3 regions of the Bradyrhizobium tunisiense genome follow, and region 1 is predicted to be linked to each of the others. Evidence: riboswitches for the same ligand, from Rfam matches in the RefSeq annotation. Region 1 holds a riboswitch; each other region holds the start of a gene.
What was found. Region 1 has a riboswitch for glycine ahead of gcvT (glycine cleavage system aminomethyltransferase GcvT). Riboswitches for the same ligand answer to the same signal wherever they lie in the genome.
Positions count from the first base shown of each region.

Region 2: linked by a shared signal. The riboswitch ahead of ACFDR6_RS29740 (D-amino acid dehydrogenase) and the one ahead of gcvT (glycine cleavage system aminomethyltransferase GcvT) in region 1 are both predicted to bind glycine.
Region 3: linked by a shared signal. The riboswitch ahead of ACFDR6_RS29790 (L-serine ammonia-lyase) and the one ahead of gcvT (glycine cleavage system aminomethyltransferase GcvT) in region 1 are both predicted to bind glycine.

Region 1 covers NZ_JBHLEV010000010.1:67,213-77,603, forward strand. The annotation lists gene ACFDR6_RS31025 (hypothetical protein) at 1-761, shown strand, start outside; gene gcvP (aminomethyl-transferring glycine dehydrogenase) at 886-3,753, opposite strand; gene gcvH (glycine cleavage system protein GcvH) at 3,771-4,139, opposite strand; gene gcvT (glycine cleavage system aminomethyltransferase GcvT) at 4,150-5,295, opposite strand; glycine riboswitch at 5,442-5,532, opposite strand; gene alaS (alanine--tRNA ligase) at 5,755-8,433, shown strand; gene ACFDR6_RS31050 (cyclic nucleotide-gated ion channel) at 8,439-9,659, shown strand; gene ACFDR6_RS31055 (NADP-dependent isocitrate dehydrogenase) at 9,742-10,391, opposite strand, start outside.
Region 2 covers NZ_JBHLEV010000009.1:66,954-77,344, forward strand. The annotation lists gene ACFDR6_RS29725 (dihydroorotase) at 1-577, opposite strand, end outside; gene ACFDR6_RS29730 (dipicolinate synthase subunit DpsA) at 574-1,464, opposite strand; gene ACFDR6_RS29735 (NAD/NADP octopine/nopaline dehydrogenase family protein) at 1,461-2,549, opposite strand; gene ACFDR6_RS29740 (D-amino acid dehydrogenase) at 2,683-3,948, opposite strand; glycine riboswitch at 4,096-4,198, opposite strand; gene ACFDR6_RS29745 (amidohydrolase family protein) at 4,250-5,689, opposite strand; gene ACFDR6_RS29750 (M24 family metallopeptidase) at 5,807-6,985, opposite strand; gene ACFDR6_RS29755 (mandelate racemase/muconate lactonizing enzyme family protein) at 7,020-8,180, opposite strand; gene ACFDR6_RS29760 (hypothetical protein) at 8,350-8,655, shown strand; gene ACFDR6_RS29765 (Rieske 2Fe-2S domain-containing protein) at 8,867-9,886, shown strand; gene ACFDR6_RS29770 (PDR/VanB family oxidoreductase) at 10,215-10,391, opposite strand, start outside.
Region 3 covers NZ_JBHLEV010000009.1:78,782-89,172, forward strand. The annotation lists gene ACFDR6_RS29775 (methyl-accepting chemotaxis protein) at 1-1,217, opposite strand, end outside; gene ACFDR6_RS29780 (ABC transporter substrate-binding protein) at 1,559-2,542, opposite strand; gene ACFDR6_RS29785 (LysR family transcriptional regulator) at 2,768-3,691, shown strand; gene ACFDR6_RS29790 (L-serine ammonia-lyase) at 3,804-5,228, opposite strand; glycine riboswitch at 5,339-5,427, opposite strand; gene hypE (hydrogenase expression/formation protein HypE) at 5,797-6,837, opposite strand; gene hypD (hydrogenase formation protein HypD) at 6,834-7,976, opposite strand; gene ACFDR6_RS29805 (HypC/HybG/HupF family hydrogenase formation chaperone) at 7,973-8,209, opposite strand; gene hypF (carbamoyltransferase HypF) at 8,209-10,391, opposite strand, start outside.

The sequences.
Region 1 (10,391 bases):
TCTGGGTCTGCGAGAATTACGGGGTCGATGTCATCGAACTGTGGTTCGACTCCGAACCAAACAGTCAATTGCAGCTGGTCTGGATCCTCGATTACCTGCGTTCCAAACCACCATCCGCCACTGAGAAGCTGCGGTTGCGACATGTCGATTTCGACCTGCGCGGAGCCGACCCAGCCGCGCTTCGTCTGCGCGACGTGCAGGAGTTCGATCTGGCAGAAAGCGATTTTGCGATCGCCAGCATGGCCTGGGAGGCTTACCGTGCGCCGACGCCAGAGCTTTGCGCCGGGCTGCTCGGCAGACAGCTCGGCAGTTTGCGTTTTCTGAAGCCTGCCATGGAAGACCTGCTCGCAGAGTTGCCTTCAACGACGGGACTGGGGGCGACCGAGACGCGGCTTATCGAACTCATCGCAACAGGGCACAATCGTACCGATGAACTATTTCGGCCGGGTGCTCTGGGGACGGGGATGTTCGATCGATGGGAGTTGGGCGCGCTGCTCGAAGGACTTGCATTCGGCCCTGCGCCAGCGATCGCGGGTCTGGACGCCAAGCTGGCGACACTCGATCCGGACAACGCGCGCAGTCGCAACGCCGCCTATCGCCGGAGCCGCCTGTCGCTGACCGAATTCGGCAAAGCGGTTCTGGAGGGCCGGGAGGATTTCCGCCGCCACAACCCGATTCGGCGCTGGTGGGGCGGCACGCTCCTCACCAATGAACGGCTCTGGCGTTGGGATGGGCAAAGGCGAGTGTTGGTTGCGCCTTAGGTCGGGACCGTAGGATCGTAGGGTGGGCAAAGGCGAGCAAGCGCCGTGCCCACGATCTTTCACCGCATATGGAGGTGGTGGGCACGCTTGCGCTTTGCCCACCCTACGAAACCTCCGTCGTGTCCTACTCCGCGGCTTGCGCGTAATCGCTCACCGGCGGGCAGGAGCACACGAGGTTACGGTCGCCATAGACGTTGTCGACGCGGCCCACCGGGCTCCAGTATTTATCGGTGCGCGAGCTGCCCGCGGGGAAGCAGCCCTCGGCGCGGGTGTAGGGGCGATTCCAATCGTCGTCCGCGATGTCGTGCACGGTGTGCGGGGCGTGGCGCAACGGCGAGGCTTCGATCTTGAAGCGGCCGGCTTCGACCTCGCCGATCTCTTTCCGGATCGCGATCATGGCGTCGCAAAAACGATCCAGCTCGGCCTTCGATTCCGATTCGGTCGGCTCGATCATCAGCGTGCCCGGCACCGGGAAGCTCATGGTCGGCGCGTGGAAGCCGTAATCGATCAGGCGCTTTGCGATGTCGTCCACGGTGACGCCGCTGGTCGTCTTCAACGCACGCGGGTCGACGATGCATTCATGCGCGACGCGGCCCCTGACATTCTTGTAGAGCACCGGGAAGTGCGGATCGAGGCGCGCCGCGATGTAATTGGCGTTGAGGATCGCGATCTCGGTGGCGCGCTTCAGGCCTTCGCCGCCCATCATCAGGATATAGATGTAGGAGATGGTCAGGATCGAGGCCGAGCCGAAAGGCGCGGCCGAGACCGGGCCGACAGGCGCATCGCCTTGCGTCGCTGGATGACCGGGCAGGAACGGCGCGAGATGCGCCTTGACGCCGATCGGGCCCATGCCGGGGCCGCCGCCGCCATGCGGGATGCAGAAGGTCTTGTGCAGATTGAGATGGCTGACGTCGGCGCCGTAATCGCCTGGCCTGGAGAGGCCGACCTGCGCGTTGAGGTTGGCGCCGTCGAGATACACCTGGCCGCCATGGCCGTGGACGATGTCGCAGATCTCGCGGATGTGCTCCTCGAACACGCCATGGGTCGAGGGATAGGTGATCATGACCGCGGCGAGATCGTTCGAATGCTTCTCGGCCTTGGCGCGGAGATCATTGACGTCGACGTCGCCGTTTTTTTCGCAGGCGACCACCACCACGTCCATGCCGACCATCGCGGCCGAGGCCGGATTGGTGCCGTGGGCGGAGGAGGGGATCAGGCAGATCTTGCGATGGCTTTCGCCGCGCGAGGCATGATAGCCGCGGATCGCGAGCAGCCCGGCATATTCGCCCTGCGCGCCGGAGTTCGGCTGCAGCGAGATCGCGTCATAGCCGGTGATGTCGCAGAGCCATTTTTCCAGCCGGGCGAACAGCGCGTGATAGCCCTTGGCCTGCTCGCGCGGAACGAACGGATGCAAGCTCCCGAACTCCGGCCAGGTCAGCGGCATCATCTCGGTGGTCGCGTTCAGCTTCATGGTGCAGGAGCCCAGCGGGATCATCGCGCGGTCGAGCGCGAGATCGCGGTCACTCAGCTTGCGCATATAGCGCAGCATCTCGGTCTCCGAGCGATGCGCGTGGAACACGGGATGGGTGAGGAAAGCGGTGGTGCGCTTCAACTCGTCCGGCAGCGTTTCGCGCGTCTCGGCATCGATCTCGGCATAGGCGAGCTTGCCGCCGAAGGCGCGCCAGACCGCTTCGACCGTCGCAGGCGTGGTGGTCTCGTCGAGCGCGATGCGCAAGGCGGGGTCGCCGACGCCGAGATTGATCTTCTCGGCGGCCGCGCGCGCGACGATCTCGGCGCGCTTGGCGCCGGCATCGACGCTCAGCGTGTCGAAGAAGGTGTCGCTATCAGGCGCAAAGCCGAGCTTGCGCAAGCCGGCCGCGAGCACGGCCGCGCGGCGATGCACGTTGCGCGCGATCTGCGTCAGGCCCTCGGGGCCGTGATAGACCGCATACATCGAGGCGATCACGGCGAGCAGCACCTGCGCGGTGCAGATGTTGGAGGTCGCCTTCTCGCGGCGGATATGCTGCTCGCGGGTCTGCAGCGCGAGGCGATAGGCCGGCATTCCACGGGAGTCCACGGAGAGGCCGACGATGCGGCCGGGCAGCGAGCGCTTCAGCGCATCGCGCACCGCCATATAGGCCGCGTGCGGTCCGCCATAGCCCATCGGCACGCCAAAACGCTGCGCGGAACCGATCGCGATGTCGGCACCCAGCTCGCCGGGCGAGGCGAGCAGCGTCAGCGCCAGCAGGTCGGCGGCGACGATCGCGAGCGCGCCCTTGGCCTTCAGTGCGGCGATTGCGGGCCTGAGGTCGCGCACTGCGCCTGACGAACCCGGATACTGCAGCAACGCGCCGAGTACATCGGCCTTGTCGAGATCGGTGAGGGGATCGCCGACGACCAAACTCCAGCCCAGCGGCTCGGCGCGGGTGCGCATCACGGCGAGCGTCTGCGGGTGCACGTCCTTGTCGACGAAGAAAGCCTTTGCCTTCACCTGCGAGTGCCGCTCGGCCAGCGCCATGGCTTCGGCGGCAGCGGTGGCCTCATCGAGCAGCGAGGCGTTGGCGACGTCGAGCCCGGTGAGATCGCAGATCATGGTCTGGAAGTTGAGCAGCGCTTCCAGCCGGCCCTGGCTGATCTCGGGCTGGTAGGGCGTGTAGGCGGTGTACCAGGCCGGATTTTCGAGGATGTTGCGCTGGATCACCGCGGGCAGGATGGTGCCTGAATAGCCCTGGCCGATCAGCGAGGTGAAGACCTGGTTCTGGCTTGCGAGCTCGGTCATATGCGCGATCGCCTCGGTCTCGCTGAGCGGCTTGCCGAGGTCGAGGGGGGCGGCCTGCCGGATCGAGGCCGGCAGCGTCTCCGCCATCAAGGCATCGACGCTCTTTGCGCTGACGGTTTCGAGCATTGCGGTGACGTCGCGCGCCGAGGGGCCGATATGGCGGCGAACGAAACTTGCGGCGGTGTCGCCGTTGGTCTTGCGGTGCGCGGTCATCGCTTGCTCCATCGTCCTTAAGCCGTATGTGCCTTGTAGGCGGCTTCATCCATGAGACCGCCGAGCTCGCTCTTGTCGGCAATCCTGATCTTGAAGAACCAGGCCTTGCCCTGCGCGTCCGAGTTCACCAGCGCCGGCTCGGCGGCGAGCTCGGCATTGGCCTCGAGCACCTCGCCGGCCACGGGCGCGTAGACGTCGGAGGCGGCCTTCACCGATTCCACGACGGCGGCGGCTTCCGCCTTCTTCAGCGCGCGGCCGACCTTGGGCAACTCGACGAACACGACGTCGCCGAGCTGCTGCTGGGCATAGTCGGTGATGCCGATAGTGGCGACATCGCCGTCGATGGCGAGCCATTCATGGTCGGAGGTGTACAGCGTCGTGGTCATTGTCTCGTCCTCAGCGTTTGTAGGTGTTTTTCACGAAGGGCATGGCGGCGACTGCGAGCGGCAGTCGCTGGCCGCGCACCTCGGCGAACAGTTTGGTGCCGAGCGCGCTCAGGTTCGTGGGCACGTAGCCCATCGCGACCGGCGCATTCAGGCTCGGGCCGAAACCGCCCGACGTGACTTGTCCGATCGGCTCGCCTGCCGTCTCGTCGGCAAACAGCAGCGCGCCCTCGCGCACCGGGGCGCGGCCGAGGGCGAGCAGGCCGATGCGGCGGCGGGATGCACCACGATTGAAATGGGCCAGGATCTTGTCCGCACCCGGAAAGCCGCCGGCGCGCGCGCCGCCGGTGCGGCGACTCTTTTGCACCGACCATTCCAGCGCCGCTTCGACCGGCGTCGTGGTGGTGTCGATGTCGTGGCCGTAGAGGCAGAGCCCGGCTTCCAGCCGCAGGCTGTCGCGCGCGCCGAGGCCGATCGGCAGCACGTCCGGATTTTCCAGCAGCATCTTGGCGAGGCGCTCGGCATCCGCAGCGGGGACGGAAATCTCGAAACCGTCCTCGCCGGTATAGCCGGAGCGCGAGACGAAGCAGGCAATATCGGCAACCATGCGCGGACCGGCATCCATGAATGTCATGGACGGCGCCTCTGCACATAATTTCGCCAGCGCCGTCTCCGCCTTCGGGCCCTGCAGCGCGATCAGCGCGCGGTCGCCAAGAGAATCGATGACGCAATCGTCCGAGAGATTCGCGCGCAGATGCGCCTCGTCTTCGGCCTTGCAGGCGGCGTTGACGACCAGGAACAGGTGGTCGCCGAAATTGGCGACCATGAGATCGTCGAGAATGCCGCCGTCTTCATTCGTGAACTGGGCGTAGCGCTGCCGCCCCGGCGCGATCGCCACGATATCCTGCGGCACCAGCCGTTCCAGGGCGCGGGCGGCGTCCTCAACCTTGCCGGACTTCGGCCGGAGCGCGAGCTGGCCCATATGGGAGACGTCGAACAGGCCGGCGGAGGCTCGGGTATGGAGGTGCTCCTTCAGCACGCCCGCGGGGTATTGCACGGGCATGTCATAGCCCGCGAACGGCACCATCTTGCCACCCAGGGAGACATGAAGCCCGTGAAGGGGCGTACGTTTCAGGGAGTCTTGGTCGTGCGCTAGCATCTTGGAGGGCCCTCGGCGGTTCCCCGGGGACGATTCCCCGACGGACACCAGTCGAAGCCCCATCTGTCGCTGTGCCTGAGAGTATTATCCCGTCGGCGGACGCAGTCCGGGTCTAGACCCGTCGGCGCCTCTTTCCAGATGCTGTCAAAGCCACGCGGTCCTTTTGCCTGAGAGTTTCCGGGGCGGTTGCTCCTTCGGCGCCGGCTGCCTAAAGCCGGTCTCTCCCGACGTGGCCGTACGATACAGATGGGTACAGACCACAGGGCGGCCAAGCCTGTCAACGCGACTTCCGTGCCTTTCAACCGGATTGCGCTGATGTGGCAACCCTATGATCTCCTTGCACAGTTTCTGGACAGCGAAGCTGGCCTTGTCTAAAAGCGCTTTGGCCCGCAGATATCAGCCTTAACGTTACGGTTTTGATGGCGAGAAGCGGGTCCAAGCACACCCGATTGGATGAACATGAGCGGCGTCAACGAGATCAGGTCGACCTTTCTGAACTTCTTTGCCGAGAACGGCCACGAGATCGTGTCGTCCTCGCCATTGGTGCCGCGCAACGACCCGACATTGATGTTCACCAATGCAGGCATGGTGCAGTTCAAGAACGTCTTCACCGGCGTCGAGAAGCGGCCCTATCAGCGCGCCACCACCTCGCAGAAATGCGTGCGTGCCGGCGGCAAGCACAACGACCTCGACAATGTCGGCTACACCGCGCGCCATCTCACCTTCTTCGAGATGCTCGGCAATTTCTCGTTCGGCGACTATTTCAAGGAGCGGGCGATCGAGCTCGCCTGGACGCTGATCACCAGGGAGTTCGGGCTCAAGAAGGACAAGCTGCTGGTCACCGTCTACCACACCGACGACGAGGCGGCCGGCCTGTGGAAGAAGATCGCGGGCTTCTCCGACGACCGCATCATCCGCATTCCGACCTCGGACAATTTCTGGGCGATGGGCGACACCGGTCCGTGCGGCCCGTGCTCGGAGATCTTCATCGACCGCGGCGAGCACATCTGGGGCGGGCCTCCGGGCTCGCCGGAAGAGGACGGCGACCGCTTCCTCGAATTCTGGAACCTCGTGTTCATGCAGTACGAGCAGGTGACGAAGGAGGAGCGCGTGCCTCTGCCGCGTCCCTCGATCGACACCGGCATGGGTCTGGAGCGCATGGCCTGCATTCTGCAGGGCGTCGAGAGCGTGTTCGAAACCGATCTGTTCCGCCATTTGGTCGATGCGACGTCGTCCGCGCTCGGCAGCGGGCCGAACGAGCAGACCGTGGCCTCGTTCCGCGTCATCGCGGACCATCTGCGTTCCTCGGCCTTCCTGGTCGCGGACGGTGTGCTGCCCTCGAACGAGGGCCGCGGTTACGTGCTGCGGCGGATCATGCGCCGCGCGATGCGCCATGCGCAGCTGCTAGGTGCGAAAGAGCCGCTGATGCATCGGCTGGTCTGGGCGCTGGTGCGCGAGATGGGCCAGGCCTATCCCGATTTGATGCGCGCGGAGAATCTGATCGAGGAAACGCTGCGGCTGGAAGAGACCCGCTTCCGCAAGACGCTGGTGCGCGGCCTTGCCATCCTCGACGAGAGGAGCGCGTCCCTGAAGAAGGGCGACATGTTCGACGGCGACGTCGCCTTCACGCTCTACGACACCTACGGCTTCCCGCTGGACCTGACGCAGGACGCGCTGAAGTCGCGCGGCATCGGCGTCGACCAGGCCGCGTTCACCGACGCGATGGAGCGCCAGAAGGCCAAGGCGCGCGAGTCCTGGAAGGGTTCTGGCGAGGCGGCTTCCGAGGCGATCTGGTTTCCGCTGCGCGAGAAGCTCGGTGCCACTGAATTCCTGGGCTACGAGACCGAGAGCGCCGAGGGCGTGGTGTCCGCGCTGGTGAAGGACGGCGCCGAGGTGACGAGCCTCAAGACCGGTGACACGGGCGCGATCGTGCTGAACCAGACGCCATTCTACGCGGAGTCCGGCGGCCAGGTCGGCGACACCGGCGTCCTCACGGGCGAGGGCGGCATCAAGTTCCGCGTCACCGACACCCAGAAGAAGCTCGGCGATTTCTTCGTGCATGTCGGCACCGTCGAAAGCGGCGAGCTGAAGCTCGGCACCGCGCTGCAGCTCGAGGTCGATCATTCCAGGCGCTCCTCGATCCGCGCGCATCACTCGGCGACGCATCTCATCCACGAGGCGCTGCGCCAAGTGCTCGGCGACCACATCGCCCAGCGCGGCTCGATGGTCGCGCCCGATCGTTTGCGCTTCGACTTCGTGCACCCGAAGCCGATCACGGCGGAAGAGCTTGCGCGCATCGAGGACATCGCCAACGACGTGGTGCTGGAAAATGACGAGGTCACCACCCGCGTGATGGGCGTCGACGAGGCCCGCGAGGCCGGCGCGCGCGCTTTGTTCGGTGAAAAATACGGCGACGAGGTCCGCGTCGTCTCGATGGGCCGGACCGCGCGCGAGCGTGGCGCCAACGCGCTCGGCTGGTCGGTCGAGCTCTGCGGCGGCACCCATGTGCGGCGCACCGGCGACATCGGCCTGATCACGCTGACCGGCGAGAGCGCGGTTGCCTCCGGCGTGCGCCGCATCGAGGCGCTCACCGGCAACTACGCGCGAAAACACGCCAACGAGACCATGGCGCTGGCGAAGACCGCGGCAAACGAGCTGCGCACCTCGCTCGACGACGTGCCGGCGCGCATCACCGCGCTGATGGAGGAGCGCAAGAAGCTCGAGCGCGAGCTCTCCGACGCCCGCAAGAAGCTGGCGATGGGCGGAGGTGCATCCGCGAGCAACGGCGCAGCCGCGGGCGTGCGCGAGGTCGGCGACGTCAAGCTGATGGCGCGTGCGGTCGAGGGCATCGAGATGAAAGATCTCAAGAGCCTGGCCGACGAGGCCAAGAAGCAGATCGGATCCGGCGTGGTCGCCATCGTCGGCGTCACCGAGGACGGCAAGGCCGGTGTGGTGGTCGGCGTCACCGCCGATCTCGCCGCGCGCTTCAACGCCGTGAACCTGGTGCGCATCGCCTCCGAAGCGCTCGGGGGCAAGGGCGGCGGCGGCCGGCCCGACATGGCGCAGGCCGGCGGCCCCGACGGGGCCAAGGCGACCGAGGCGTTAGCTGCGATCGAAAAAGCCATGGCCGGCGCTTAAGGATCATGCGCCCCAGTCCGCGCGGACATGGGCTTCCCGATCCCAATATGAGGGATCGCCTCTATGAATTGCTGGAGCACGATCCGCTGGCCTATTCAGTCGGGTCGCGCTTCATCCAGATCATCATCGGCGTCATCGTGCTCAATGTGGTCGCGATGATCCTCGCCTCGGTGCCGGAACTGGACGCTCAGTTCGGCACGCTGTTCGCGGCCATCACCATCCTGTCCGTGATCGTGTTCGCGCTGGAATATGCCGCGCGGCTGTGGACCGTGGCGGGCCACACCCAGCGCAAGGCGTCCGCGCTGTCCGACCGGCTCGGCTACGCCTTCTCGGCGCTCGGCATCATCGATCTCATGGCGTTTCTGCCGGCCGCGATCGTGCTCGCCACCGGCGGGCATGCGACGCTGGCGGCCCTCGGCGTGCTGCCGTTCTTCAAGCTGATACGGTACTCCCCGGCGATGCGCTCGCTGCTTGCCGCCGTGCATGCCGAGCGGCGGGCGTTGATCGGCTGCATCGTCATCCTGATCGGCGCGGTCCTGACCTTCGCCTCGCTGCTCTACGCCATCGAGCGCGACGTGCAGCCGGACAAGCTCGGCACCATCCCGCAGGCGATGTGGTGGGCCATCGTGACGCTCGGCACCGTCGGCTATGGCGACGTCGTGCCGGTGACGCCGCTCGGCAAGCTCGTCTCCACCTTCGCCATCATCGCCGGCTTCGCCATGATCGCGCTGCCGGTCGCGATCATCTCGACCGCGTTCGCCGAAGAGGTGAAGCGGCGTGATTTCGTCGTCACCTGGGGCATGCTGGCGCGGGTGCCGCTGTTCTCGCATCTGTCGGCGGCGGAGATCGCCGACATCATGCGGCTGCTCCGCGCGCGCACCATCGAGCAAGGCGAGATCCTGGTGCGGCGGGGCGATGTGGCCTCGTCGATGTATTTCATCACCGCCGGCGAGGTCGAGATCGCGCTGCCGAGCCAGCATGTGCGGCTCACCGACGGCACTTTCTTCGGCGAGATCGCGCTGCTGCACAAGACAAAGCGCAGCGGCACGGTGACGGCGATGCGAAAGACCCGGCTCCTGGTGCTCGACGCCCAGGACTTTCACGCCCTGATCGAACGCATGCCGACGCTCGCCGACCACGTTCACACCACCGCCAAGGCAAGGCTTGCCGACACCGGCGATCTCGCGCTGGCGGAACTGGCGCAGGGGGACGAGGGAGGCCGCTGAAGCGGTCCGAAAAAGCAAACGGGCCGCGCTGTCGCGCGGCCCGTGATGATGTCCGGCCCAGTCGGGCGGAATTGCGGACGGCTTAAGCCGCCAGCTCCTTGGTCAGGTTCTCGGCGACCTTGTCGAGGAAGCCGGTGGTCGAGAGCCAGCGCTGGTCGGCGCCGACCAGCAGCGCGAGATCCTTGGTCATGTAGCCGGCCTCGACGGTGTCGACGCAGACCTTCTCCAGCGTGTTCGCGAACTTGGCGAGCTCGGCATTGTTGTCGAGCTTGGCGCGGTGGGCGAGGCCACGGGTCCAGGCGAAGATCGAGGCGATCGAGTTGGTCGAGGTCTCCTTGCCCTTCTGGTGCTCGCGGTAGTGGCGGGTCACCGTGCCGTGGGCGGCTTCGGCTTCCACGGTCTTGCCGTCGGGAGTGAGCAGGACCGAGGTCATCAGGCCGAGCGAGCCGTAGCCCTGCGCGACCGTGTCGGACTGCACGTCGCCGTCGTAGTTCTTGCAAGCCCAGACATAGCCGCCGGACCATTTCAGCGCCGAGGCCACCATGTCGTCGATCAGGCGGTGCTCGTAGGTCAGGCCCTTGGCCTCGAATTCCTTCTTGAACTCGCGGTCGTAGATGTCCTGGAAGATGTCCTTGAAGCGGCCGTCATAGACCTTCAGGATCGTGTTCTTGGTCGAGAGATAGACCGGGTAATTGCGCAGCAGGCCGTAGTTCAGCGAGGCGCGGGCGAAGT
Region 2 (10,391 bases), on a different contig from region 1:
CGATCTGGGTGTTCTCGCAGTGAACGTTGATCACCCCGCCGGGAACCTTCGACAGGATACGCATCGCGGCATAGACCCAACCGTCCGTAGCCGGCACGATGCCGATCGGATTGTCCGGCTCGTAGCCGAAATAGCATTTGAAGGATTTGACGCCGGTCTTGGCGATGACCTCCGGAATCTCGGCGATATGTTCCTCACGCTGGATCCCGAAATGAAAGCCGAAATCGATAACCGAATTTTCCTCGCCGATCGCCTTGCGCTCGGCGTAGAACGGCAGATAGGACTCCTTCAAATTGCGGATATAGAGAAGCGCGGTCGTCACGCCGCCGGAGGCCGCAGCCGCTGTCTCGGTGCGCATATCCTCGGCAAAGGGAAATTTCACGCCGAGATGGCAGTGCGGGTCGATCAGGCCCGGCATCAACACCCGGCCCTCGGCGTCGATCGTGCGCTTGGCGTCGGGAAGGACTTCGTCAGCCCCGGTCAGGACGATCTTGCCGTCCTTCACCGCGACGCCGCCGTGGAATTCTCCGTCGTGGCGAACCACTCGCGCGTTCTTAATGACCAGATCCGCTTTCATTGTCCTTGCTCCAGTATTGCCTCGATGCGCCGGCTGATGCCGGTCCACTGGCTGCGGCCGACGGTGATCGGTGCACGCGCGCCCATGCCGCGCGCCCAGACGGCCTTCAGTCCAAGTTCAGCGGCCGCGTCGCGGTCGATCGTTCCGGGAGGCGCGGCGACGTCGACCAGCAGCGCGTGCTTGGGCAGCAAAGCCAGCTGGTCGCGCTCGAGCAATCGCTTTGGAACGCTGCCGATAACGATGTCCATACGATGCAGGACAGAAGACAATTGTTCGAGTGTCAGCGCCTCTGCACCGGTCGCATAGGCAGCTGCACGCTGAACCGGGTTGCGCGCCGCGACGTGGACATGAGCCCCGAGGCCGACCAGCGTCTTCGTCAGAAGCGAGCCGATGGTACCTTGACCAACCAGGCAGACGTTGGACTTGTGGATGGTGATCTGCGTGTTCTCGATGATCACCTTCAATACGCCCTCGACGATCGCCGGCCCGCGCAATAGCATGAGGTCGACGTCCCATTCGTACTCGTGCAGCGCGATGCCAAGCGCCTTGCAATGGGCCTTTAGATTGTCGTCTGCCCAACCGAGTATGATGTTGCCGGGCCGCCTCATGCCGGCCAACATCTCGCGCGTCGGAATGATCTTTTGCGGACACTTCGGCGCAAAAAGCGCACCCTCCGCGCTGATGCCCGGAATCGGAAACAGCGCTATGTCGGCGCCCTTCAATGCGTCAGCTGCATCTGCAGCATGATAGACGCCTTCGATGCCCCCATCGGGCCAGGGGAAACCGTAGGCTCGAACGGCGGCTCCAGCCCGCACGGCGCAGCGAGCTATTTCCTGTTCGCGTGCGTCGCCGGCTACGATTGCGATGACTTTATTCTGCCAACTCATGGGGCCCTTACCTTCTCAATGAGCTGATCCCTGGACATGCCGGTGATGCCCATTGCTTCTGCGGTCCGGCCACCGATCCGATAGTCTGTTCCGACCGCAGCCTGCGCCAGGCGATAGAGCGATGTCGCGACGGGCACGTTGACGTCGGCGATCTGCGCGAACTCCAGGAAGGGTAGCAGGCCGTGACCGAAATCCTCCTTGTAGTAGCGATACTCGAGCGAATCCGGTCCCTTGATACGGCGATTGGCCTCGCCGCCCGCGATTGCGGCGCGATAATCGGTGACGTCAATCACGTCAGCCTCCACCGTGCCGAGCAGCTTCATCTCTTCAATCAAATTCGGCAATTCATGCCCGAATGCCCGGGCGACCGCCAAGCGCTCGTCGTCCAATTGCCGCATGACCCGGGCAACCCCAGGCGTCATGGCATCGACATAGAAAGTGAAGTTGCCGCCGGTCGCCTCGACCCACGCGGCTCCCAGCACCGCCCCGGGGGGATGCAGGACCATGTTCACGTTGGAGAGGTCGGAGGCGATAACGTCACGAACGGGCGTGACGCCCGGATACAATTTCGCAGCAACCTCCAGCGCCTCCGCTCCTCCCCTGAGAGCGGCGGCCTTCAGTTGCTTCGCCCGACCGCTAATGGTGACGCCGTCAGGACGATATTTGCGCGCGACGTAGGTAAGTGTCGAGAACTCAACCACCGGCGGCACTGGCCGGCCGGTGCGGGAATAGGCCTCGGCGAATTCCAGCGCCCCTCCGGTGTGGCCGGGGTTCAGCACGACCGGTTTGTTCGACGGCCAACCGGCCGCGGCGAGTGCGTTGGCTATGGCCGAGTGCGAGAAAGTCGGCAGGACCACGACCGCCACGTCGACTCCGGAGATGGCCGACTTGAGATCCGTCGAAATCAGCGTAGGCTTTGCAACTCCTTCGCCGAGCTTGCCGTCGAATGCTACGCCGCCGAGCTTGATGTGCGGTTCAAGCGTTTGGGCCGAACGCGCCCAGAAATGAACGGAGTGGCCTGCGAGAACCAATTCTGCGACCGAGGCTGCGCCCCCCGCTCCTCCTCCGAGTACTGCAACCTTCATTCTTTTCTCCGCAGATCGAAGCGCAATCCGCGCCACCCGAGAGCCAACTTTGATCACAGCTTATGATCACAGTTGTGATTGTCAAGCGAGAGAATTGCGGACGCCGCATGCAACCACTCGACGGTTAGACGGGCTACGTTGCCAGTCGGAGCCATTCCGTGATGCTGGGCCCAAATTCGCCGGCAAGGCATTCGGCAACCGTCTCCGCTGTTGCGGCCGAAAGGGTCCAGCCCAGGTGGCCGTGACCGGTGTTGTAGAAAACGCCCGGCATCCTGCCCCTACCGACACGCGGCATCATGTTCGGCATCATCGGACGCAAACCGGCCCAGGGCACGACGCGGTTGGTGTCGACAGAGGGGAACAGGGCTCGCGTCCAGTCAACCAGCGGCTTGATGCGATCTTGGCGTATGTCGCGGTTCATGCCGTTGAACTCTGCCGTTCCCGCGACGCGAAAGCGCGTAGCGCCCAATCGACTGGTAACGATCTTGGCGCCATCATCGAGCAGGCTGACCCAAGGCGCAGCTTTCTGACTCCGCTCGTCGTCGAGGTGCACCGTGATCGAATAGCCCTTTACAGGGTAGATGTTGAGACGGTCGCCGAGCATCGCCGCGAGGTCGCGGCTCGCGGAACCGGCGCATATGACGACACTGTCGGCATCGATCTCATCGACACGAGCGCCGCCTGAAGGCTCGTCACGCGAATACTGGATGCGGAGAATTTCGTCCCGAGCGATCTCCCTCACGGTGGCGTCAAAAACGAAGCGCACGCCACGTCTCTCGCATGCCTTGGCGAGACCGCAAACGAACTTGTGGATGTCTCCGGTTGAATCCGATGGGGTATAGAAGCCTCCGAAGAAGTCGCCGTGCAGCGTCGGCTCGATCGACTTCACCTCCGAGGCCGTCACTGGACGACGGTCCAAGCCCCCCTCCACGAGAATGGCATTGACCTTCAGCGCGTGTTGGAAACTCTGCTTATCCCGATAGAAGTGAAGGATGCCGCGACGCTCGTGGTCGAAGTCGATGCCCTCGCGCTCGGCAATGGCGAAGAGATGCTTGCGTGCGGCGATGGCGAGCCGTGTCGTCTCAACCGTGTTGTCGCGATAGTTCTTGATGTTGAAGATGAATTCGCCAAGCCAGGAATATTTGTGCCAGGTCGGCGCTGGATTCATGAGGAGCGGTGCATCGCGCCTCAACATCCACCTCACTCCCTTGAAGACGGTCGACCAGCTATTCCAGACCTCCGCATTGCTTGCGGAAAGTTGGCCGCCATTGGCGAACGATGTTTCCATGCCCGCGTAGCGCTGACGCTCGATCACCGTCACGGAATAGCCGCGATTGAGAAGGGCGTAGGCGGTCGTCACGCCGGTGATACCGGCGCCGATGACGACAACATGTGGCATTTCACTCTCCGCGATCAGAGTTGGGAAGCGGGCCGAGGCCCGCGGCTTGTCCCCAATCTGTCGCTGTACCTGAGAGATTAACCGCGACGGCTCGGCCGGTACGGCGGTCCCCTTCGGTGGGCACTCGAAGTGCCACTCTCCAGATCGTTCAGCTACATGGTCACTTTTGCCTGAGAGTTTCCTGGGGGTTGCTCCTTCGGCGCCGGCCAATACCGTCACGACGGCGGCCGATCTCTCCCATGCAGCCTGTTGAACGTGATAGGTTCTTCTGCCTTACGCCTCCGCACCTAGAGCCGGCTCTTCAATTGCCGACGTCGTAAAGCGTCGTGGTCGTCTCGACCGCTTCGTCGTGCAGACCAGCGCGCTCGACCGCCGCAGCAGCCAGTTGCCTGGCTTTGCGCCGAATCTCCGCCTCATCAACACCCTGCACCTTGCCGTCGACATATGACGCCTTCCCATCAACCCAGGTCTGCGCGATCGAGGCTGTCGATGCTGAGAATACCAAAGCCTGCAATGGATCGTGAAATGGCGTCCATTCGACGTGGTCCAGGTCGAAGAGGATGAAATCAGCCTTCTTGCCGATCTCCAGCGAACCGATGTCGTCGTCCCACATCAACGCCTTCGCACCTTCGATGGTCGCGGCGCGCAGTGCTTGTCGGGCGGTGAATATGTCCGGTTGCAGGCGAGCGTCCTTGAACATGCCGGCGACGAGCAGCATTTGCCGCATCAGGTTCATATTGCCGGCGGCCGACACGCCGTCGGTGCCAAGACCGACTTTAACGCCGGCCTTCACCATCTCCGGATACTTGCCAATGGCGGTCGCGCCTTTGCCTAGCTTGAACGACGAACACGGACAGAACGCGACGCTGGCCCCCCGTTCAGCAAGCAGGCCAACCTCCTCGTCCGAGACGGCGGCACCGTGTGCGATGACCAAATTTTTGCGAATGCCTCCGGCCCGGTCGATGCGGGTGATCGGCCAGCTGCCGTATTTTTTCTCGCAAACCCTCGCCTCCTCGATCGAGGTGGCGAGATGATAGGTCGTGCCGACGCCCAACCTCTCAGCCAATTTCACCGCTCCAACGTGGAGTTCGAGGCTGCACGGTTCCTTGCCTTCGATATTGACCCAGCAACGCGCACGGCCGTCGAGGGCGCCGTTGTAGCGGACGACACAATCCTCGAGCACCTTGAGGGCCGCCTCGGCATTCGGGAAGAAATGATGATCCACCATCTCCTTGGTCCAGCCGCGGGGGAGCTCGGGCGGGGGATTGTCGGCCGCATGCCGCCCGGTGATGCCGCGAATGCCGACCTTTTCCATCGCGCGAACGACGATGCCGGGATCGTATTGCGAGCCCATGTCAAGAAAACAGGTGGTGCCACAACGCAGCATCTCGGTGATGCCCAGCAGCGCACCCCAATATTCGTCTTCTTCGGTGATATGAGCGTAAAATGGCTTGGCCCAGTGGAACACCCAGGCGCGGGTATTGAGATTGTCCGGAAAGACCGCCCGCGACAGCGTCTCCGAAAGATGAACGTGGCTGTCAACGAAGCCCGGGCAGACGCCGAGCATCTTGCCGTCGATCACCTTGTCGAAACCGACGTTCTTTTGCCGCGCGGCCACTTCATCGGCCGGACCGATATCCGAGATGCGGTCGTTCTCGACCACGAGACTGGCGTTGCGCACGACCGTGTCGTTCTTGTCGACCGTGAAGGCGAAATTCAAGTCCTTGATCAGCGTGCGCATGCCTCTTCACCCAATATTCTACCATCACGACCGCCCCGCCGGTCACCGCGCCGTTACGTCGGGCAATTTGGAGCGCCTTCAACCAAGTTAAGCAGCCCGTCCCTCTCGGAGCCTCCGTCAAGCGACGGCGGCCCTGCGCACGGTCTCGCCTCTCTTGGCCGTACCCACGGGAATCAACCGGTCGGTGTCAGCGTAGTCGGAAAGCAGTTCCGACCCGTTGGCGGTCACCAGCAGCATATCCTTGTTCTGCATGCCGAAGCCATGTCCGGTGTCATAGCAAAGCGGCTCGAAACCGAGTACCATGTTCTCCTCGAGCGGCGCGTCGGTACCCGGCTTGCCCAGCACCGGCGTCATTCCGAGGTAAGGATCTTCGTGCAGGTGCAGGCCAATACCGTGGCCCACGAACGAGATCGGCGGCAGATCGAGCTTGGCGAGCTTCGCGATGAACGCATCGTAGACGTTGCGACAGCTCGCGCCCGGCTTCACTTTCTCCATGATTTCGTATTTGCATTCGACCAGATGCGCCCAGATCTTCTCGGCCATGGGCGGCGCCTCGCCGACGATCGCCGTACGGCATACGCCAGCCTGATACCCCTCGATGACGGAGAAGATCTCCACCCGGCAGACGTCCCCACGCTTCAAGACGCGCTCCGACGGGCCGACGTTTGGCAAGACGCTACGCTCGCCGGTCGCCACGATCATCAGCTTGAAGTGATCGGCGCCAAGAGCATAGACATTCCGGGTCAGGTGGCCGGCGATGTCCATTTCGGAATTGCCCTCGTCGACCACGGCGAGCGTGTCGGTAATGGCCTGGTCGGCAATACGAGAAAGCTTGCGCAAAAGCGCAATCTCCTCCGAGGTCTTGATTTGACGAAGCCGTGCCAGAATCGGCTCGGCGCGCTCGAACTTCGCCGACGGCATGGCCGCGAGCAGACGGGCAAAATCACCTGCCGGCAGGTAGTCCATTTCGAGTCCAATGCGAGCCTGAGCAAGCCCGAGCCCCGCGAGCTGGTCGGCGAGCACAAGCATGGGATCGTCGGAGAACTCCGCCCAAATGCGCGTGGGCACGTCCGGCTGGCGACGCATGATCGTCGACGCCTCCATATCGACGCCGAACAATGCCGTGCGGCCGTCGGCGGTCACGATGGTCATTGCGTGGCGGTGACGGATGAGCGGTTGCGAGGGGACCACGAACCCCGCTGTGTACGAGAAATTCTCAGGCGAAGAGCAGATGATGGCATCCAGCCCATGCTGAGACATTGACTTGACTTGTTTCGCGACGATTTCCGTCCGCATGACTGCTCCCTTTTTTCAACTTCTTGCTGCGCGCTTAATCCCGCACGCGGTACTTTTCGATTTTCTTCCGGTCGACTTCGATACCCATCCCCGGTCCGGATGGCACGACGATTGCGCCATCTGCGACCTTCATGGGTTCGACGAGCAGATCGTCCTTGTAGTAGATGCCGGCAACCTGACCGTGCTGGAACTCCGCCGGCGTCGAAATCGGAATGACGCAAGACAGGGTCACGGAGGGTGAGGCTGCGGCGAGTTGGACGTTGGCGAGATTCCCGATGCCGGTCTCGATCGAACCGTTGACGTTGCAGATGATGCCCGCGGCCCGGCACACCGCCCCGACCTCCATGGCCTTGTAAAGACCACCAGCCTTTGTCGTGTAGATCGACACGATTTGGATGCCGCCGGACCGAACGATCTGGATCGAATCGTGCGCGTTCCAGGCCGACTCGTCGGCCATGACGGGTGCGTCGATGCGGCGACCAACCTCGGCAATGCGCTCGATGCCCATGACGGGCTGCTCGACATATTTCAGTCGATTCTTCTCCATCCGACGAACGACTTGAACGGCCTCGCCGGGCGTCTTGTAGCCTTCGTTGGCGTCCACGCAGATTTCGACGGCATTGCCGGCGACCTCGCGAACGGCATCGACCATCGCAACGTCTCGATCCGGATCGACCCCGATCTTCACCTTGATGGTTCGCACCCCCTCCTGGACGAGCTTTGCGACCTCAACGCGGGCCTCGTCGATCGAGATCAAGCCGATCGAATGGGTAACGGGCACACGATCGCGCGCTTTGCCGCCGAGCAGGGTACTGACGGGAACATCGAGCCAACGACCGGCAAGGTCATAGGCGGCGAACTCGACGGCAGCCTTGGAATAGGGGTAGCCCCTGATGACTGCGTCCATTCGCGCGTGCAGTTCGGCGATGTTCCCGAGCTCGACACCGACAATCGCGGGAGCCAGATAGGTGTTGATCACGACTCGCGTGATCAGAGCGGATTCGCCGAAATACCGACCGAACTCACCACCCCAGTCCTTGAGCGCCGGCGCTTCGCCCCAACCGACGCGACCGTCGCTGTCGGTCATCTTGACGATGACGTATCGACCGATCACCTCAGTCAGACCTGCCCATTTGTGCTCTCGCCGCGTCGGCAGTTGGACAATCAATGTTTCGACGGATTTGATCGTGGGCAAATGGCCTGCCTTATTTCGTTTGGGTTTCGCACTCAGCTTGCTAAGATCGAAACCAAGATCATCTATCGTGATCACACTTTATGATCATGACGACGGGCGGTCAAGTGTCCCAGCGCCGGCATTGCGCATGGCGTGGGCGCCGACAGCCCGCTTGTCAGAGGAGGAAAAATTGACGATCGTCGAAGCAACAAACTACTTTGCCAAGCAAGGTCAGGCGCCGGCGGTGCTCCAACAGCGCCGCCAGGCAACCAGCATCCGGCGCGAGCTCGGCCTGGAGCCTGGCGAAATCCTTGTCCTGCGTGAGGGAAATGGGCCCGACGTGAGGTGGGAGTGTAGATTTGCCACGCGGGCAGCATACGAGGCGGATATGGCAGCGCGAGCCGGCTCAGAGGCGTTTAGCCAAGCACGCCGGGTGATGCACACGCTGGTGGATCGGTTCGAACGACACGTCTATGAAGTGGACGAGAGCCGGTAGAGCGGCGGGACCACGCGCCTCAGCATTAACGAGGACGCAGAGCTCATTGGCGCATCTCGATCCCCCCTCCTTGGCATCGTGAAGGGCCGCTCAATCGGTGAACTATCGGAGATCCCGATAGTTGGCATTGAAAATGCCGATTTTTAAAACTGCTCTAATGGTGAGAGTTTCCTCCGACAGCCGTCCGACAGAACGGAGCAAAGAGGAGCCAATGTCATTCATCCAGAACACTTGGTACGCCGCAGCATGGTCGCATGAAATCACACGCAGCTTGCTGTCACGAACCATCGCCAACGAGAGCATTGTCTTCTACCGCAAGGAAGCCGGCGATGTCGCCGCTCTTACTGATCGGTGCCCACATCGCTTTGTCCCGCTTCACCTCGGGAAGCTCAAAGGCGACATCGTCGAGTGCGGCTATCACGGACTGTGCTTCGATCCGAGCGGCGCATGTACCCTCAATCCACATGGCGATGGCGCGATCCCGAGGGCAGCCAAAGTTAAGAGCTACAAGGTCGTGGAGAAACATGACGTCGCGTGGGTTTGGCTGGGAGACGCAAGCAAGGCCGACGAGTCGCTGATCGCGGACTTCAGTGTTTTAACCAACCCGAAGTTTCGCACGGTCAGCAGCTACCTCCACGTCCAGGCGAATTATCAGCTGGTTTCTGACAATCTGCTGGATCTGAGCCATGGGCAGTACCTTCACCCGATGTTCAAGAATGCGGAGGGGCCACCCAAATTCGAGGCCGAAAAGGAACCGCAACCCAATGAAGTCTGGGCAAAATTCTCGCGTCCTAATCAACTGCCCAACAAGTATTTTCAGATGCTGGGATTTCCAACGGATCAGCGGGGCGACCATCGCAACTTCATGCGGTGGAACGCTCCGTCGCTCCTTCTGCTTGACGTCGGCATGACGGGCGTCAACAGGCCGGTAGAAGAAGGCCTTTCAATTCCAACGTCTCACCTGCTCACTCCGGAGACAGAAACGTCGACACATTACTTCTGGGCTATGTCGCGCGATTTCCGCCAGGATGAAGATGACCTCAGCCAGGAATTGCTAAAGGCCGGCGTGGCTCTCTTCGATGATGAAGACAAGCCGGTCATCGAGGCTCAGCAGCGCATGGTGAACACCCAGGATTTGATGTCGCTCAAGCCAGTTCTTCTACAGACCGACGGCCCGGCGGTCAGGGCACGGCGGATCGTGGAGGCTCAGCTCAAAGCCGAACAGTCGTAACGGCGTAGCATTTGGCACCTGATCGCCAGACGGCGGGCGACGAGTCTCTCAAGCTGCTCAGCAAGCAAGGTCGATCGTTTCCGCTGGCAGACCGGGCGTCTGCCCCTCCCTGACTTGGCCGCCGCATCAGATCGGCGGCTTTTTTTTTGCGTCGCGCAGCGCAAGAACTAGCTGACTGTGGCAAGGGCGGGCCATGCGGGCGTCTGTTACAGTTGATCTGACACCTCCATATCAGCGCCAATACGCCATGCGCGGCTGCCAGATCGGCCGGTCATCCAAGGCCACGATGGCGCAGGCGGATTGACTCGAACGCGCGATCCGGACCCGGCTAGACGTCGAGAATCAGTTCCTCGGACAAAGATCGAGAACAACAAATTGCGATCCTGTCGTTCATTTGCTTCTCGGCGTCGGTCTGAAAGGAATCCCTGTGCTCAGGTCGTCCCGCGAGGACTCTCGTAAGGCACGTTCCACATATTCCTTGTTCGCAGGAAAGTTCGACGCTAAT
Region 3 (10,391 bases), on a different contig from region 1:
TCAGTCTGACCGGCAATATTGGTGATCAATTTCACGACATCCCCGATCTTCTGGGCCGCGGACGACAGCCCATGCACAACCTCATTCGTGCGTTTGGCTTCATCCATGGCCTTTGAAGCAATCGTGGTCGATTGATCCACCTGGCGCCCGATCTCATGAACGGAAGCGGAAAGCTGCTCCGTTGCGGCAGCGACTGTCTGCACATTGGCGGAGGTTTGCTCTGCGGCTGCCGCGACCGTGGTCGCCTGTTCGGTCGCCTCCTCCGATGACGTCGACATGCGCTGCGACGTGATATGCATTTCGCGCGCAGCCTTGGCGAGCGTATCGAGCGATCTCCTGACCTCGCTTTCGAATTCATCAGCCATCTTGGTGATGAACTGCCTCTTCTCAGCTTCGCTCTGCTGCCTCAACTCATCCTGAGCGTGACGCAAACCAATGGTCTCGGTCATGCTCTCCTTGAAAACCTGGACGGATCTGGCCATTGCGCCAATTTCGTCTTTTCTGTCCTGAGCGGGAATTGTCACCTCGGTTCCCCCGCTCGAGAGCTTGAGCATCGCCGTCGTCATCGCCGCGATAGGATTGGCAACGTTCCGGCTGATCAGGAGAGATACTCCGGCCACGAGCAAGAGGATGAAGAAGACGATCCCTCCCAGGCGGCGCGCTTCTGTCCAGAAAATTTGATCGATATCGTCGATATAAAGGGCGCTGGTCAGAACCCACCCATATATTGGAACTTCAGTGGCATAAGTCAGGGTCTGCACCGGCTCGCTGCCGCCGGGGCGCGGGAAGCTGAAAGTCACGAAACCGCCGCCGCGTGCAGCGGCTGCGACCGCATCACGAAAGAAGTAGACGCCGTTTGCATCTTTCGTTTGCGTCATATCTTTGCCCTCGACAGCCTGCTTGGGATGCACTTCGAGGATGCCTTCTTTGGTCGCGGCGTAGAAGGCGTTGTCCTTGTCGTAGCGCAGCATGCGAAGCAGCGCTCTCGATCGTTCACGCGCCTCCAGTTCTGACAGGCCGGTTTTGCGCCCGGCTTGGTAGTCGGCTTCGATCGCGGTGCGAGCGAGCAGGACTAGCTCCCTCACCTTCGCCTTTCTATCCGCGAGCAGGGTATCCTTCAGGGTCGATAGGCCGATGCCGGCGGTGCCGACCATCCCGAGAATTGACAACAAGACGACGATCAAGAGCTTGGTGGAGATGCGAAGAGATCCGAACATGTAACCATTCTTCCCGCGCTGGCAGAGCTGAGAGCCCATGCGTTCAGGAGTTCGCAGTCGATGTGGCATACCGCACGATCATTCGCGCCTGCCTTGAGGACACTGACGCTCGCACGGCCTGAGCGAGCAAAACATTTGCTCTTCTCCGGCACCCGACCATGCACCTCCGTAGGTGAAGGCGGACCTGGGTAGACCCATCCAAGGACGAAATCCACGACGATCCACAGCGCTTCACCTCGTCCACGACAGCCACGCCATGCCGATCGGCTCGAAGAGACGGCGGGACCGCAACAGAAGTTTGAATAGCTGTATATCGACCGTCGCCACCAACTTGGCGTGAGCTATTTCTTCAGTAGATCGTTGGTGTAGAAGTCTGTAACCGGCTTGTTCGGGTCGATACTCTCGGTTGCGGACATCAATTTCAACGCGTCCGATATCGTTTTGTCGTTGATCCAGCCGGCTGGCCGGCCCTTCTCGAAATTCAGAGTGGCTGAAGTTGCAACGATCTGCGCTTTGATCAGCTCGTCCGAGGGAGCCGCACTCCAAGCGCTTTTCAGCGCCGCCGTCGCTGCCCCCGGCTCTGATTTGGTCAACTCGATTGCCTCCTCGGTCGCGGCGAGGAAACGCCTGAGCGGTTCAGATTTTTCGGCGATTCCCTTGTCGCTCACCACGACGGCAAGCCCAGGTACGCCAAGGCCGAACTTCGGCATGTCCAACACAGGAAATTTTGTGCCACTTCGCTCTTCGATAAGGGGCAGATCAACGTTGGTATAAACGCTGATGAGATCGACGCGCCTTTGCATGAATTGGGGAAATTTTACCTGCGGATCGACTTGAACCTTGCTGATCTTGTCGCAGTTGATTTTGTTGATCGCGCAGAAGACGTCCAGATAGGTCGTGGCAGGGTCTCCGACGGAGATCGCAAGTGACTTGCCTTCCATCTGCGCGGGTGTTGTCACGGCCTTGTCGGGCCAAGAAATGAGGGCGAAGGGCGCTCGCTCCTGATAAATCGCCGCGAGTTTGACCGGCATTCCTTTTCCGATTGCCGAGATGGCAAATATGGCCGGAACGACCACGACATCTTCGTTGCCGCGTACAAGACCTCCGAGAGCTGCTTGTGCACCCGCGCCTTCTCCGAGAACGATATCGATTCCCTTCTTTTGGTAGAGGCCTCTCTCTTTACCCAGATAGAGGAAGCCATACTCGCCCTTTAGCTTCCAGCTAAACCGGACGTTCACGGTGTCCAGGGCGGACGCTGTCGTTGTCCAGAACGAGGCGGCGATCGCGACCGCAAGAACCCCAAAAACTTGGTGCAGTTTTGGCATAAGTCCCTCCTCTTCTGGTCTCTGCGGGCAAGTGCCCGTGAGAGAAACGAACCCCGATAAATTTGATCTCGTATTGTGATCACATACGACTTAATGTCAAGCGGCTTGCCCGCCCGGGCCAAGCACAAACGCCCCCAGTCGCCAAATGCGCCTCGGGTACACTCGTGCCAGGGAAGGGAGCGAAAGGGCTCCCGACAGACCATGGAAACTTCGAAGAGAACACCCATGCGGTTCCGGCACCTCGACATGAATCTGCTCGTCGCCTTGGACGCGATCCTGACCCATCAAAACATATCGCGGGCGGCCGAGCGACTGCTGCTCAGCCAGTCGGCGACCAGTGGGATTCTATCCAGGCTGCGCCAGCACTTCGAGGACGAGTTGCTGGTTCGGAACGGCCGCCGAATGGCCCTCACCCCTCTCGCAGAGGAATTGGTGGCGCCGCTCCGCGCCATCCTGACCGAAACGGAAAAACTCTTGGCAATGCGAACCTCGTTCGACCCAGCGACCTCCGAGCGACATTTTACGATCGCGTGCTCTGACTATGTCTGGGCAACTCTCATCGTCGATATCCTCGCCGCATTGCGCGCTGTCGCCCCCTCGGTCAATATATTCTACCAAGGTCCAAGCACCCGCTTTTTTCGCACCGAAATCGATTTCCTGATCGTTCCGGATCGATTCATGCTGGAAGATTGTCCGTTCGCCGCCCTCCCTTCGATCAGCTACGAATGTATCGTATGGAAGGAGAACGAAAGCGTCGGAGATAGCTTGACGCTCGAACAGTTTCTCGAGATGCGGCATGCGCAGGCCTATAGCGAACGAGCGACGTTTATAGAAGCTTGGTTCTTCAAGCAATTCGGTCGCGCTCCGCAGGCCGGCATAACGGCACCAAGCTTCACCCTGCTTCCGCAAGCCCTAATCGGGACCCAGTTCCTCGCGCTCATCCCCGCGGACCTCGCAGATCGGGCAGCGGCCACGCTGCCGATAAGGAAAGTGGAAGCTCCCATATCCCTCCCCCTCATGACCGACGTTCTTCAGTGGCGCATCTCGCATGAACGAGATCCCGGGCTGCAATGGCTGCGAACTCTCATTCTCGACGTTGCCCATCGACGGCGGAATTCCCGACAGATTGGCTTCCCGGTTGCGGGGTGAAGATGCAGCGGGTCTCGACCAGCGGCGCTGTTAAGCCGAACGCGTCGCGCGATCAGAGCATTGTCCGAATCGAGCGCCCCTTGAAGAACGATTGTTTCGGGGTACCTCGCCTTCAGCAATCGACCACGTTGACGGCTAGGCCGCCCAGACTGGTTTCCTTGTACTTGGTGCGCATGTCCTCCCCCGTCTGGCGCATCGTTTCAATGACGGCATCGAGGGACACGTGATGTCGGCCATCACCATGCAACGCAAGCATCGCCGCGTTGATCGCCTTGATCGCACCCATTGTGTTGCGCTCAATGCACGGGATCTGCACGAGGCCACCGATCGGGTCACATGTGAGACCGAGGTTATGCTCCATGCCGATCTCGGCGGCGTTCTCGATCTGCCGGTTGGTGCCACCCAGGACGGCCACAAGACCTGCTGCCGCCATAGAGCAAGCAACGCCGACCTCGCCCTGACAACCCATTTCGGCGGCGGATATCGAAGCGTTTCGTTTGTAGAGCATACCGATCGCGGACGCCGTCAGGAGAAAGATGCGGGCTTTTGCCGGGCTCGGATCCGGGAAGAACATCTCGGAGAATTTCAGGACCGCGGGTATGACGCCGGCAGCTCCATTCGTCGGCGCAGTCACGACCCGTCCCCCGGCTGCGTTCTCTTCATTGACCGCGAGAGCAAAAAGGCTGACCCATTCCATCACGTGAAATGGATGTGCCGCCCCCTTTGACGTCGTCTTGAGCTTGCTGAGCAGGCCTGGCGCACGGCGCGGTACTTTCAGGCCACCGGGCAGAACACCCCCGTTGACACACCCACGATCGATGCAGCGCATCATTGCATCGCGAACGCTATCCAGGAATGCGTTGGTTTCAGTCTCCTCCCTATGCGATAGCTCGTTGGCAGCAACGATATCGGCAATCGACAAGCCGGTCCTCTCACCTATCGCAAGAAGCTCATGCGCTGACGTGAACGGGTACGGCTCACATCCAACGTTTCGAACAGCGGGGTTGCTCGGCTGGTCGCCTTCGCACACGATCGCGCCGCCGCCAACGGAGTAATAGGTTTGACGAAGCAGGACGCCCGTATCCGAATGCGCTGCGAATTTCATACCATTTGAGTGCCCCGGCAGGAACTCGCCGGTGCGGAAGGTGAGGTGCTGACGCTCATCGAAGCCAACCGCATGACGACCGCCAAGCAAGATCTCGGAACGCGATCGGATCAGCCCGGCAATAATGGATATGGCTTCAGGATCAACAGATTCTGGGAGCCACCCCGATAGTCCCAGCAGAAGGGCAATATCGGTGCGGTGACCCTTGCCAGTCAGCGCCAGCGACCCGTAGAGCTCGACGACAACCAAGCGACAGCGCCATAGATCTTCGCCCAAGCATTCGATGAATCGATGGGCCGCGCGCATCGGTCCAACAGTATGCGAGCTGGAGGGGCCGATTCCGATCGTGAAGAGATCGAGGACACTGATCGGACCGGCTAGGCGCCTGGCCGATAAACTGGGCGTGGTGACTTGTTCGACAGTCTGGGACATGGGCGCACACCTCAATCAAGTGATTGATTTCAAATGCGCCCCATCTGTCTATTTGCCTGAGAGTATTATCCCGTCGGCGGGTGCCAAGGCACCTCTTTCCAGATGTTGTTTCGTCACACGCGGTCCTTGTTGCCTGAGAGTTTCCGGGGCGGTTGCTCCTTCGGCGTCGGCCGAAGCCGATCTCTTCCGCAAGCGTCGTCTTTGGGACTCGACCTCCTGAGTCACGACATATCTGGCTGCACTTCTCCAGTATTCTACTACGTGGCTTGGGTCAACAATGAAGCGAAGATGCGAAGTCTTGCTGCTCTGCGGTCGTTTAGGTTGACTTGCCGATGGAGGGATTTCGGTCTGGGCGCTTTGCATTGAGCCATTGGGTCTTGTCGGTCAATCCGGAGTGCACAGCCAGCGAAGAGATACTTTAATGAAACGTTGAGGACTTCGATTGAATGCTCCTCACAGTGCTGGCTCGCGATATCGAAGATTTCAAGCGGATCCACCGGACTGAACTCTCGTGCTTTGTAGGTATAGGACGCGGCGTTGGCATGGGGCTGAATGCGCATCTTGGGCCTCAACAGATCCGGGGCAGTTGCTCGCCCGACAACCAGTCGACGATCCGGCCACCGCCAAAGCTCGTCGCCATCTGCACGAAGTGATGATCGTCCGGCACCGCTTCGCCGATATCGGCGGCGTCGCGACTGAGCGGGTGCGCTCTCATGGCGGCCAGCACGGCTCCGGCGACATCAGGCGACACGATCGCGACCAGCTTCCCCTCATTGGCGACGTAGAGCGGATCGAGCCCGAGCAACTCGCAGGCAGCCGCCACCCCCGGCTTGACCGGGATCGCCTCTTCCTGGAGGCTGAAGCCTAGTTCGGACTGCTGGGCAATTTCGTTCAATGTCGCCGCGAGGCCGCCGCGCGTGGGATCTCGCATCAGACGGATGCCGCGGCCGCCCGCCGCCACCATCCTGGCGACCAGATCATGCAGGGCGGCCGAATCCGAGACGATCTCCGTTTCAAAGGCGAGGTTCTGGCGCTTTGACATGATCGCGACGCCGTGATCGCCAAGCGTGCCCGAGATCAGCACCCGATCTCCGACCCTCGCATTCTCGGCGGAGAGATCCAGTCCCTCAGGCACCAGGCCAACGCCCGCGGTCGAAATGAACAGGCCATCGGCCTTGCCGCGCTCGACCACCTTGGTGTCGCCGGGGATGATATGAACGCCGGCGGATTGCGCCGCCTCGCCCATGGAGTCCGCGATCATCTTGAGGTCTGAAAACCGAAAGCCTTCCTCAATAATGAAACTCGCAGACAGATAAAGCGGTCGGGCACCGGCCATGGCGATGTCGTTGACGGTGCCGTGCACCGCGAGCGAGCCGATATTGCCTCCGGGAAAGAACAGCGGTGAAACCACATAGCCATCAGTCGTCATCACCATGCGCCCGGCGCCGACGTCGAAGGCGGACTGATCGTTGCCGCGCGCCAGCCATTCGTTGCCGAACGCCTCGTGGAACAGGCCCGAGATCAACTGCGACATCGCACGGCCGCCGGAACCGTGGGACAGGTCGACGCAGCCGTGCTTGATGTCGAGCTTGCGCTGATGGGCTCTCATGACGCCCGCTTCTGCTGACGATCGCGGAAGCGACCATAGGTCCAATGCGCGGCACATGCGCCTTCCGAGGAGACCATGCAGGATCCCACCGGGGTCTCCGGCGTGCACACCGTTCCGAACAGCTTGCAGTCGACCGGTTTCTTGACACCGCGCAGGATCGCGCCGCATTCGCAGGCCGGATTGTCGGAGACGCGCAGCTCGTTCAAGGCGAAACGTATCTCCGCATCAAATCTGGCGTAGGTTTGCTTCAGCTTCAATCCGCTATAGGGCACGAGCCCGAGGCCTCGCCATTCGAACTGATCGCGCAGCTCGAAAATATTCGAGACCTCCTCCTTGGCGCGCGGATTCCCATCGCGCGTTACGGCACGGCTGTATTGATTCTCCACCTCGTTCCGGTGCTCGTTGACCTGACGCACCAGCATCAGAATCGCCTGCATCATGTCAAGCGGCTCGAAGCCCGAGATCACCACCGGCTTGCCAAATTCCTCTGCAAAGACCTCGTAGGGCTCGGTGCCAATGATGATGCTGACATGCGCGGGCCCCACGAAGCCGTCGATCTCGACGCGGCGGATGCTGCGGGTGTCGGGACTCTCCAAAATGTTCTGCATCGCCGGCGGCGTCCGCACGTGGTTGCAGACCACGCTGAAGTTTTCGAGCTGCTTCTTCTCAGCGCGCCGGATCAAGATTGCGGTCGGCGGCGTCGTGGTCTCGAAGCCGATCGCGAAGAACACGACTTCCCGCTCCGGATTCTCTTCCGCGATCCGGATCGCATCGACCGTGGAATAGACCATGCGGACGTCGGCGCCACGTGCCTTCGCCTTCAACAGCGAGGCACCTTGCGAGCCCGGCACCCGCATGAGATCGCCATAGACGCAAAGGATCACCTCCGGCCGATCGGCCAGCCGGATCGCCATGTCGATACGTCCCGCCGGCAGCACGCAGACGGGACAGCCGGGGCCGTGGATCATCCGCACGTTCTTGGGCAATATGTCCTCCAGGCCATAGCGCGAAATCGCATGCGTATGTCCGCCGCAGAACTCCATGAAGCGGTAGGACCTCTGCGGATTGGCCTCAGACCGGATCGCCCTGGCCAAGCCCAGCGCGATTGCCTTGTCGCGAAATTCGTCGGCGTATTTCACCGCATTGCTCCCTGCCCTTCGGTGCTGAGCTCACGCATGAGCTCCAGCGTCCGCCTCGCCTCATCCGGATCGATCTTGCTCAGGGCATAGCCGACATGGATGATCACGTAGTCGCCGACGGCAAGATCTTCGATCAGCGCCACCGAAATCTCCTTGGTGACGCCGTCGATCGAGACGACGGCCATCTCGTCGGGAAGGAGCTTTGTAACCTCTGCAGGTATGGCGAGACACATCAGGCGTTTCCTTCCAGCCTTTGTTGTTCGAGCATTTGGAGAGCGGCAACCCAGGCTTGGCCGAGGCTCAAGCCGCCATCATTCGGCGGCACCTGGCGAGCGAGCTGCGGATTGAGCCCGACAGCGACGCAGCCGCGCTGCACCTCCTCGCTCAGGATCGCGTTGAGGAAGCAGCCGCCGCTCAAAACGACGGTAGTGAGGCCGGTCTCTCGTGCCGCACAGGCGATCCAGTCGACACAGGCCGCGGCAAACGTGCCATGAAGCAGCTCCGTGCCTACGGTCGGACCGGGGGCATCAGCCACAAGACGTTCAAACAGCGGATACAGCGACAACACGCCTTGTTCGATTGTCCAGGCATCCTCAGCGACGCGTGTCCGGCGAACACGCGCCTCCAGCTTCATCGCGGCTTCGCCTTCATAGCTCTGCCGCGTGGAGAGCCCCAGCAATCCGGCGGCTGCATCGAACATCCGACCGGCGCTGGTCGTCGTTGGCACGTCGGGCTGGTCGAGCAGGGCCAAAACACCCGCCGCCAACGGCTGCGCCGCAAAGCGACGTGGAATCTCCGCGCCGCGCCCGAGCGCCTGAAGCACGCCGGAAGCCATCCGCCAAGGCTCGCGCGCGGCGCGATCGCCGCCTGGCATCCTGAGCGGCACCAGATGTCCGATCCGCCGGAAGCGCGCGCCCTCACATCGCAAGAGCTCGCCGCCCCAACTCCCGCCGTCGCTACCATGACCAAAGCCGTCAAGCACCAGTGCCAGCACGGGCTCGTTGATACCGTGCTCCGCCATCACGGACGCCGCATGTGCATGATGGTGCTGAACCGCGATCAGCCCGCGGCCGCTCGCCTCGGCAAAGCGGGTGGAGGCCATGTTGGGGTGAAGATCATGCGCCACGACGGCCGGCTCGACATCCAGCGTCGAGATCAGGTGCTCGATCGTCTCCTCGAAGAAGCGAATGCCCTCCACGGTATCGAGATCGCCGATGTGCTGGGAGACGAAGGCTTCATCACCGCGCATGATCGTGACAGATGCCTTCAGCGCGCCGCCCACTGCGAGCACCGGCGGCACGGCACACGCCAACCGAATCGGCTCGGGAACATAGCCGCGGGCCCTCCGGATGAATTGCGCGCGTCCGGCAACGACCGACAGCACGGAATCGTCAGCGCGCGTGACGATATCGCGATCATGGGTGACGATCAGGTCGGCAATGCCGGCGAGCCGCCGCTCCGCCTCGTCATTCTCGATGACTAGCGGCTCTCCGCCCGGATTGGCGCTCGTCGCCACGATCACCCAGGGGGAGCCGTCCGCACACGGGTGCGCCGAGTTCAGCACATGGAACACCAGATGATGCAGCGGCGCGACCGGCAGCATGACGCCGATCCGCGACAGGTCCGGCGCGATTGCCGGCGCGAGTTGCCGACGCGATGTCAGCAATACGATGGGGCGCGGCGTCGACTCCAACAATGCCAGCTCTGTTGCATCCGCGTTAGCGATCTTCGCGACAGCGTCGACTGCGGCAACCATGACCGCAAACGGCTTCCGCTCCCGCTGCTTCCTCCGCCGCAGACGCCGCACCGCCTCGTCGTCTCGGGCATCGCACAAGAGCTGATATCCACCGAGTCCCTTGAGCGCGACGATTTTTCCGCCTGCGATCTCAGCGGCGATCTGCTCGATGCCGTGGCTCAAGCGCGGACCACACAATGGACAGGCGATCGCCTCGGCATGAAAGCGGCGGCTTGCGGGATCGGCATATTCTGCGGCGCAAGCTGCGCACATCGCGAAATGCTTCATCGCGGTGGAGCGGCGGTCATATGGCAGCCGCTCGGCAATGGTATAGCGCGGACCGCAATGGGTGCAGTTGACGAAGGGGTAAAGATGGAAGCGGCTGCTCGGATTGAACAGCTCGCTCAGGCACTGGGTACAAGTGGCGGCGTCGGCGACGATCCGGGTCGACACCCTGCCCTGCTCGCTGGCGCGAATAATGAACTCGTCGCTTTCAATGGCGCCGATCCGCTGCACGGAGATCCCGTCGATCCGTGCCAGCGGCGGTTTCTCCAGTCGCAGCGCAGCGACGAAGTCGGCAGCGCGCGCACCTTCAACCTCGATCACAACACCGTGCGGGTCATTGGCCACGAAGCCGCCGAGGCGATAGCGTATGGCAAGGCCATAGACATAGGGCCGAA